2 linked regions of the Cupriavidus metallidurans CH34 genome follow. The protein of the gene in region 1 binds, or shares a complex with, the protein of each later gene. Links are inferred from orthologs where the notes say so. Each region holds a gene or a part of one and is shown in the gene's direction. Other genes may lie near its edges.

Region 1 (5,119 bases):
TGCGGCCCGGGCAACTCCACCGAAGTACTGGCCGCGCGCTACGCCGGCGCCGAGGTAACGGGGTTCGACAGCGACGCGGACATGATTGCGGCGGCACGCAAACGCCTGCCGGACCTGCGCTTCGATATCGCCGACGTCACCGCCTGGAATGACCCCGGCCCCTACGACGTGATCCTGGCCAATGCCGTGTTCCAGTGGGTGCCAGATCACGCCACGCTGTTTCCCTCGCTGATCGACAAGCTAGCGCCGGGCGGCAGCCTGGCCGTGCAGATGCCGGACAACCTCAACGAGCCGCCGCACCAGTTGATGCGCGAGACAGCGCTGAACGGCCCGTGGGCGAACAAGCTCGCCAAGGCCGCCGAGGCCCGCACGCCGCTGGCCAACGAGCGCTGGTACTACGAACTGCTCAAACCGCACTGCACACGCGTGGACATCTGGCGCACGATCTACCAACATCCGCTCAAGGGCGGCCCGGCGGCCATCGTCGAGTGGTTCAAGGGCAGCGGCTTGCGGCCGTTCCTGGCGCCTCTGACCGAAGATGAGAAGGCCGAATACCTGAAGCGATATGAGGCGGCAGTGGCCAAGGTCTTTCCGGCCATGTCCGATGGCACGGTCCTGCTGCCGTTCCCGCGCGTGTTCATCGTCGCAACGCGCTAGGAAGCCTCCACGGAACATGGCGTTGGTATCACGTGCGTCGTCGCCTACACTGCAGTGACGCCTTGCAGTCTCCTCGTGTCCAAGCTGTGCGCAGAGAGATACCGCCATGAGCCGTCCGCCCGAGCTGCATCGGAAGATGCGCCCTGCCGCCGCCTTTGTCATGCTGGGCGGCTCGGGCCTGCGCATCGTCGAGGCTCAGCTCGACGCCCTGCTGCAACGCGACATAGCGGAAGATGTGCACGCACTGCGCGTGGCCGTGCGACACCTGCGTGCGGTGACCTGGGCATTCGGCCCGATCCTGCCGCGCGCCGTCATGGAGCGCTGGAAGCTGGCGCTCCATGACGTGGCCGATGCCGCCAGCGCCGTGCGCGACTGGGACGTCTTTCTTTCCGAAACGCTACTGCCTGCCCTTGCCATGCAACCCGGGGACCCGGTGCTGGTCGCGTTGATCGACGTCGCCCATGCCAGGCGCGCCGAGGCACGCACGCTCATGGTCACGCAGTTGACGCGCTACCGGCAGGCGCCATTGCCCACCCTTTACCGGGATCTGCTGCACCTGTCCGATCCCAAGACCCGCCACGGGCAGCATGGCCGCATGGCTGCGTTCGCGCGCGGGCGCATCCGCAAAGCGCGCGGGCGCGTACGCGATCTGGCGCGCGTGGCACGCGACGGCCAGATCGCACACATCCATGCGCTGCGGATCGGCAACAAGCGATTGAGGTATGCAATCGAAGCGCTGTCCGATGTGCTGCCCAAGCGCTACCGCAAGCGGCTGCACGGCAAGCTCATCGCACGCCAAACCGAACTCGGCGGCGTCATCGACGACGCCGTGGCGCACAGGCTGATATGCGAATGCCTGGCAAGCTGAGCCTTGCCACCCCGATCGTCCCCCATGCGGACGATCTGCGACAATACTGGCCATGACCGTATCCCAGATTCCCATCGCCGCGATTGCCACCGCGCCTGGCCGTGGCGGCATCGGCGTCGTGCGTGTTTCCGGCCCCGATGTCGGCGCCGTGATGCGCGCCGTATGCGGCCGCGCGCTGCAGCCACGTCACGCCACCTATCTGCCGTTTCTCGATGCGCGTGGCAATGTCATCGATCATGGCCTCGCGCTCTACTTCCCGGCACCGAATTCGTACACCGGCGAGGAAGTGCTTGAGTTGCAGGGCCATGGCGGACCGGTGGTGATGCAGATGCTGCTGTCGCGCTGCCTCGAGGCCGGCAAGGACATCGGCCTGCGTGTGGCCGAGCCGGGCGAGTTCACACGACGCGCGTTCCTCAACGACAAGCTCGACCTCGCGCAGGCCGAGGCCGTGGCGGATCTGATCGAAGCAAGCACGGAGGCCGCGGCGCGGTCTGCGGCGCGGTCCATGGAGGGAGAGTTCTCCAAGGCAATCCACGCGCTTGTGGAAAAAGTCATCCACCTGCGAATGCTGGTGGAAGCCACGCTGGACTTTCCCGAAGAGGAGATCGATTTCCTCGAGGCCTCCAATGCACGCGGCCAGCTGACACGCATTCGCGAAGATCTCGCGGGCGTCCTCAAGCAGGCGCGGCAGGGCTCATTGCTGCGTGAAGGATTGTCGGTGGTTCTGGCCGGACAGCCCAATGTGGGCAAGTCCTCGCTGCTCAATGCGCTCGCCGGCTCGGATCTCGCCATCGTCACGCCAATTGCCGGCACCACGCGCGATCGCGTGCGCGAGACGATCCAGATAGACGGCATCCCGCTGCACATTATCGACACCGCAGGTCTGCGCGACGATGCCGCCGACGAAGTGGAACGCATCGGCATCGAGCGCACATGGGAAGCCATCCGCCACGCCGATATCGTGCTGCATCTGATCGACGCGGCGGACTACATCGAGCATGGCATTTCGGAGACCGATGACCATATCGACGATCGCCTGAGCGGCCAGTTGCCCCCCGGGTCTCCAATCGTTCGCGTCATCAACAAGATCGACCTCGCGCCATCCGTCGGCGCGATGGGATTTGGCGGCAACCGCCCGCATGTGGTGGCGGCCAATGGGCCAAACCCGACCGAGATCTGGATCTCCGCACGCACCGGCGCGGGCATCGACCTGATGCGCAGCGAACTGCTGCGCCTGATCGGCTGGCAGTCCGGCAATGAAGGCGCGTTCCTGGCGCGGGAGCGCCATCTCATCGCGCTGCGCAACGCGGAATCGCACCTCGAACTCGCCGAGGCCAGCGCCTCGCAGCACGCCCAGGCGCTGGATCTATTCGCGGAGGAACTGCGGCTGGCACAGGATCACCTGAACAGCATCACTGGAGAGTTCACGAGCGATGACCTGCTGGGGACAATTTTCACGCGGTTCTGCATCGGGAAGTGACGGCTTGGCGAGACAAGACCGGTAGCACAAGGCGAACCGTCTCCTGATGTCTTCCGCGAAAACCGCTCGCCCCCTCACCCCCGGTGAGATCGCGCTCGCCCGCAGTGTCTTTGCCGATGACATCGACTACGGGCAGGTCCGCATTCACGCGCGGAACTACGTGTTCTGGCAGGGTGCCGGATACATCATCACGCCAAACGGGCAGATGTACCTCGGCCGAAGGCTGCGTCACTACACAGACTTCAGCGCTGCCGGCATCCAGATCCAGGCGTTCTTCATTCACGAGATGGCGCACGTCTGGCAGCACCAGCACGGCGTCAACGTGTTGTGCAGAGGACTTGGCGAGCAGATCCGGCACTTCCTCGGCTTCAACCAGTACCGGTACCGGCTGGAGCCCGGCAAGCCACTCACGGCCTACAAACTCGAGCAGCAGGGCGACATCATGCGCGACTTGTTCCTCGCGCAACTTGGACATCCGACGCCGTATGACGCCGAAGCATACGTCGCGATGACAGGCGCACCTGCAAGAGGCCGCTCGATCGGTATCACTCAACTGGACGCCGTTGACTTGGCAAACAATGTGGCAGACCATCCCGGCACGGATGGTGAGTCAGTCCACAAGGATGGAAGTCAGTGATGGGAGTCAGTCATGCCGCGGGTATCGAAAGCGGAAACGGAAAAGAACCGTATAGCCATTGAACAGGTTTCGTCCCAGTTGTTTCGTGAACAAGGATTTCACGGGATCAGCGTAGCCGATCTGATGGGTGCGGCCGGACTGACGCACGGCGGCTTCTACGGCCATTTCGAATCGAAGGATGCGTTGGCGGCCATCGCCTGCGCGCGCGCATTCGAGGAGTCGAACGCGCGCTGGCGCAAACGTGTGGAAGAAGCGCCTGACAAGGCAACCGCGCTCGCGGCGCTGATCGATGGCTATCTGTCCACGCGCAACCGCAATGCGCCTGGGAGCGGCTGCCCGGCGGCGGCGCTGGCCAACGATGTCGCGCGCGAGGGCGATGACAAACCGGTTCGCGCGACCTACCACGAAGGGCTCGAAAAACTGCTGGATGTTCTGGCCAGCATCCAGCCGGGCGGCAACGCCGCCGCCAATCGCGCTAATGCCATCGCGGAGATGGCCACACTGGTCGGCGCCCTGGTGCTCTCGCGCGCCACGCAGGGCACGCCGCTGTCCAACGAAGTGCTCGCGGCAGCCAGGGGATATTTGCTGGCCCGGGTCAGCAAGGAGTAGGCGCGTTAAACTGGCGGCCTTTCTCCACTTACCTGGCTCCAGAGGAGCCCGTCCCCGAGATGTTGAGCCGCCTGCAGCAATCCCTCATCGCCGTCGTTGCCGTGGTCGTCCTCGGCCTGTTGTGGTTCGTTGGCAATGACAAGGGGGACGTCGTACCGGTTGAAACCGGCGCCGCTCCATCATCCCAGCCAGCCAGCATCCCGCGCGGCATCCCACGTAACGGCACGCTCGACCCGATCAGCATCGACCCCGAGCGTCCCGCCGACGTCCTGCCCCAATACCAGGCCGATGGCCTGTTTGCCGACTATCGCGACAATGCAGGCGAGGCCGACGACCGCTATCGCGGCAAGTACTTCATCGTCGAAGGCGTGGCCAGCGGCATCCGGCGCGACGACGGCAACAATGTGTTCCTGGAAATCCGCACCAGCAACCCGGGTGAACTGGTCCGGGCAAACCTGCTGCGCCGGCAGATCTGTGGCCCGGCAGGCAGGGTCTGCGAGGTTGAGGCGCGCGCCACCATGGTCCGGCGTGGCCAGAAGGTGGCCGTCGAATGCACGGGCGCCGGGCAAGGCGAGGGCGGCGTGCCGCTGCTGAATGACTGCCTGATTCGCGGCGGCGCCAATTAAATCGCCGTCCCGCGCGGTGCCGTGCGCGGCACGCGGGAGATTTGCGGCATCAGTGCCCCGTTGTTCAGTGATTTGACCCTGTGCCCGCGCGTCTACAGTACGCAGGCATGGTGCCGCCAATGCGCCCCTCATCCGGATCCGGGCGGCCGGCGCCCGCGCCGACGCGACTCAGGACACACGATGAAAAGAGCAACGATTGCCGCCATGCTGGCCCTGCTGGCCAGCGGCTGTTCCACCTACCA
Region 2 (4,249 bases), 130 kb from region 1 along the record:
TATGACCCGATCAAGGACTTCGCCCCGGTGACCAACGTGGTAGCGATTCCGAGTGTGTTCGCCGTGCATCCGAGCGTGCCCGCCAAGACGATGCAGGAGTTCATCGCCCTGGCGAAGGCGCACCCGGGCAAGTACACGTTCGCATCGCCGGGCGCGGGGTCGCTGGGTCACGTGAACATCGAGAACTTCATGATGCTGGCCAAGATCGATCTGCTGCATGTGCCGTACAAGGGCGCGGGTCTGGCGCTCAACGATGCGGTGGCGGGGCAGGTCAATGCGATCACGGACAACCTGTCGTCGACGCTGCCCCACGTGAAAGCGGGCCGACTGCGTGCGCTGGCGGTGCTCGGCACGCAGCGTTCGGCACAGTTGCCCAATGTGCCGACCTATGCCGAACTCGGTTTCAAGGACATGGGCGAGGGCGGCTGGTTCGGCATCGTTGCGCCCGCCGGCACGCCCCAGCCGGTGATCGACAAGCTGAATGCCGCGATCCACAAGGCCATGCAGAACCCCGAATTCAAGCGGAAGGTGGAGGAGTCGGGTGGCACGCTGGTGCCGACGACGCCTGATCAGTTCAAGGCACAGATCCAGCAATCGATCGCCCGCTACGCGCGTGTGGTCAAGGCCGCCAACATCAAGCTGGACTAAGCCATGACGACGTTTGAAGCAGTGCGGGGCGACGCGCCGGTGGGGCCGTTCCTCTTGTTTGCGCCCGAAGGCACGGCGTTGCCGCTGGTCTGTGACTCGCCACATAGTGGCATCCACTACCCGACGGACTTCGGTGCGGCCGTGCCTCTGCAGCGGCTGCGTGGCGGGGAAGATACGCATATCGATGCCTTGTGGTCCGCCATCCCGAAGGTCGGCGGCACGCTGATCGGGGCGACCTTTCCGCGCGTTTATATCGATCCGAACCGGATGCTCGACGATCTGGATCCGGAGTTGCTGGCAACATCGTGGCCGACACCCCTGTCGCCAGGGGAGAAGACCAGGCTCGGCTACGGTCTGGTCTGGCGCAATATCGATGCTGCCACCCCGATCTACGATCGTAAGCTGACAGTGGACGAGGTGCGGAACCGGATCGATCGCTATTACCGTCCGTACCATGCTGCGCTGTCGACAGCGGTGGAGTCTGCGTACGCGCGCTTCGGTGCGGTTTGGCATCTGAACCTGCATTCGATGCCGAACAATGCCTATGAGCGCCTGAAGATCCAGAGCCCGCATCCGTTGGCTGACTTCGTGCTCGGAGACCGTGACGGGACCACCTGCGAGCCCGGCATCGTCGATCTGGTCGAGCGGGAGTTGAGGGGCATGGGCTACACCGTCGCACGTAATGACCCGTACAAGGGCGTGCAGCTGATCGCGCAGATTGGCCGCCCGGCCGAGCGGCGCAATAGCCTGCAGATTGAGATCCGGCGGCCGCTTTACATGGATGAAGCCAGCAAGGTGCCGAATGCTGGTTTCGAAACCCTGCAACGAGACCTGGGTATGCTGAGCGAGAAGGTGGCGACGTACATCCGGAGCCAGATCTGAGACCACGTTTCACGTGAAACATGTGAGGCAGAGAAGAGCAGAGGGAAGGCCCCGCGGAAGCGGGGCCTTCTTCTTTTGGCTCGGGAGTGTTTCACGTGAAACACACTTTGCCTCGCCAGGTACCGCACACGCCATGTTTCACGTGAAACATCATGTCCGACCGAAGGCGGGGAATCGATTGCCGCTATAATTCGACATCCCGATTTTTCCCGCCCAGCCTCCCGGAGGAGGTGTCCCATGCTTTACCCGAAAGAATTCGACGTCATAGTCGTCGGCGGTGGTCACGCCGGCACCGAAGCAGCCCTCGCCGCCGCGCGCATGGGCTGCCAGACGCTGCTTCTGAGCCACAACATCGAAACGTTGGGGCAGATGAGCTGCAATCCGTCGATCGGTGGCATCGGCAAGGGTCATCTCGTCAAGGAAGTGGACGCCATGGGCGGCGCGATGGCAGCCGCCACGGACGAGGCGGGCATCCAGTTCCGCATCCTGAACTCCAGCAAGGGCCCGGCCGTTCGGGCGACCCGTGCCCAAGCGGACCGAGTGCTGTATCGCAAGGCCATCCGGACGCGGCTGGAGAACCAGCCAAACCTGATGCTATTCCAGCAGGCCGTGGATGATCTGATGGTGGAGGGTGACCGCGTGGTCGGTGCTCGTACCCAGGTTGGCATCGATTTCCGCGCGCGCGCGGTGGTGCTGACGGCTGGTACCTTCCTGGACGGCAAGATCCACGTCGGACTCGATAACTACACGGGCGGTCGTGCGGGCGACCCTGCAGCCGTGTCGTTGTCGGCGCGTCTCAAGGAACTGAAGCTGCCGCAAGGTCGCCTGAAGACCGGTACACCGCCGCGCATTGACGGCCGCACGATCGATTTTTCGGTGATGGAAGAGCAGCCCGGCGACCTGGACCCGGTGCCGGTGTTTTCGTTCCTGGGCCGTCCGGAGCAACATCCGCAGCAACTGCCGTGCTGGATCACCCATACCAATAGCCGTACCCACGACGTCATCCGCGGCGGGCTCGATCGCTCGCCGATGTACACCGGTGTGATCGAAGGAGTAGGGCCGCGCTACTGCCCGAGCATCGAGGACAAGATCCATCGCTTTGCCAGCAAGGAAAGCCATCAGATCTTCCTGGAGCCCGAAGGGCTGACGACCAACGAGTTCTATCCGAACGGCATCTCGACGAGCCTGCCTTTCGACGTACAGCTTGAGCTTGTCCACTCGATTCGCGGACTGGAGAACGCGCATATCCTGCGTCCGGGCTATGCGATTGAGTATGACTACTTCGACCCGCGCGGGCTGAAGTCGTCGCTGGAGAGCAAGGCAATTGAGGGCTTGTTCTTCGCCGGCCAGATTAATGGCACGACCGGCTATGAGGAAGCGGCAGCACAGGGTCTGCTGGCCGGGATAAACGCCGGTTGCTACGTACGCGAACGCGACGCCTGGACGCCGCGCCGCGACCAGGCATATCTCGGTGTGCTGGTCGATGACCTGATCACGCGAGGCGTGACCGAGCCGTACCGCATGTTCACCAGCCGCGCGGAGTTCCGCCTGAGCCTGCGCGAGGACAACGCGGACATGCGTCTGACCGAAATCGGTCGTGAACTCGGTGTGGTCGACGATGTGCGCTGGGATGCTTTCAATCGGAAGCGCGACGCTGTTTCACGTGAAACAGAGCGACTCAAGAGCACCTGGGTCAATCCGACCTTGTTGCCTGAAGCAGATGCCGTTCCGCTGCTCGGTAAGGGCATCGAGCGCGAATACTCGCTCGCAGATCTGCTGCGTCGTCCCGAAGTCCGTTATGAGGCGCTTGTCGCGCTGCAGGATGGCCGTTTTGCACCAGAGACGCCGCTCGCCGATGACACGATGCTTGCCGAGCAGATTCGCGAGCAGATCGAGATCGGTATCAAGTACCACGGCTATATCGCACGCCAGGCTGCCGAAGTAGACAAACTCGAAGCCAACGAGTCGACCAAGTTGCCGCCGAACTTCGACTATACCGAGGTGCGTGGCCTGGGCTTCGAGGTGAGCCAGAAGCTGAACCAGCATCGCCCGGAAACGCTGGGTCAGGCTTCGCGTATCTCCGGCGTGACGCCTGCGGCTATCTCGCTGCTGTTGGTACACCTGAAGAAGAAGGGCATGGGGCGCGCCGCGGCTCAGACATCGGCAACCCCGGTGGCCGGCAATGGACAGGAGGCTGCCTGAGTGGGTGGTTCCCGACATTTCGCGGTCGACGACGCCGCGCAACGCCGCCGGCTCGAAGCCGGACTGGACGCGATCGGGCTGGCACTGACACCAGCCCAGGTCGATACGCTTTTCGCGTACCTGACGCTGCTCCGCAAATGGAACGGCGTCTACAACCTCACCGCGATTCGTCATCCCGACGAAATGCTCACGCATCATCTGCTCGATTCGCTGACGGCTGTTCCGGCGTTGGCCGAAGCCGCTCGCTCCGCAAACGTGGCGCAAGGCGCGCGGGGCAGGGTGCTCGACGTCGGCTCGGGCGGTGGGATGCCGGGCATGCCGCTGGCGATTTCGTGCCCGGATGTGTCGGTGCTGATGGTCGACATCGTGCAGAAAAAGACCGCATTCCTGACGCAGTGCCGTGCCCAGCTGCACCTGACCAATGCGGCTGCCCACTGGGGGCCTGTGGAAAAGATCGACGACGAGCAGGGCTATGCCGTGATCACCTCGCGCGCATTCGCAGAATTGACCGACTTCG

Evidence for each region. The genes of interacting proteins can lie anywhere in the genome.
Region 2: the proteins of mnmE (region 1) and mnmG are in contact, whole or in part, in a solved structure (PDB 9HIP), measured with the Escherichia coli proteins. The link is inferred for Cupriavidus metallidurans CH34 from one-to-one orthologs.

Annotation. Positions count from the first base shown.
Region 1 is NC_007973.1:3,919,267-3,924,385, reverse strand. The notes cover bases 889-3,791. They hold mnmE (tRNA uridine-5-carboxymethylaminomethyl(34) synthesis GTPase MnmE), read left to right. Parts: upstream 889-1,577; coding sequence 1,578-3,005; downstream 3,006-3,791. Other genes in these bases: RMET_RS18125 (TetR/AcrR family transcriptional regulator), read left to right, coding at 3,655-3,791; RMET_RS18130 (hypothetical protein), read left to right, coding at 3,052-3,642; RMET_RS18140 (CHAD domain-containing protein), read left to right, coding at 889-1,525. Also shown: tam (trans-aconitate 2-methyltransferase), read left to right, coding at 1-657; more of RMET_RS18140, read left to right, coding at 764-888; more of RMET_RS18125, read left to right, coding at 3,792-4,251; RMET_RS18120 (OB-fold putative lipoprotein), read left to right, coding at 4,311-4,877; RMET_RS18115 (Sbal_3080 family lipoprotein), read left to right, coding at 5,058-5,119. UniProt on the Escherichia coli protein: Exhibits a very high intrinsic GTPase hydrolysis rate. Involved in the addition of a carboxymethylaminomethyl (cmnm) group at the wobble position (U34) of certain tRNAs, forming tRNA-cmnm(5)s(2)U34.
Region 2 is NC_007973.1:3,794,370-3,798,618, reverse strand. Bases 1,309-4,249 are described here. They hold mnmG (tRNA uridine-5-carboxymethylaminomethyl(34) synthesis enzyme MnmG), read left to right. Parts: upstream 1,309-1,767; coding sequence 1,768-3,732; downstream 3,733-4,249. Other genes in these bases: rsmG (16S rRNA (guanine(527)-N(7))-methyltransferase RsmG), read left to right, coding at 3,733-4,249; RMET_RS17620 (N-formylglutamate amidohydrolase), read left to right, coding at 1,309-1,530. In the rest of the region: RMET_RS17625 (Bug family tripartite tricarboxylate transporter substrate binding protein), read left to right, coding at 1-648; more of RMET_RS17620, read left to right, coding at 652-1,308. UniProt on the Escherichia coli protein: NAD-binding protein involved in the addition of a carboxymethylaminomethyl (cmnm) group at the wobble position (U34) of certain tRNAs, forming tRNA-cmnm(5)s(2)U34.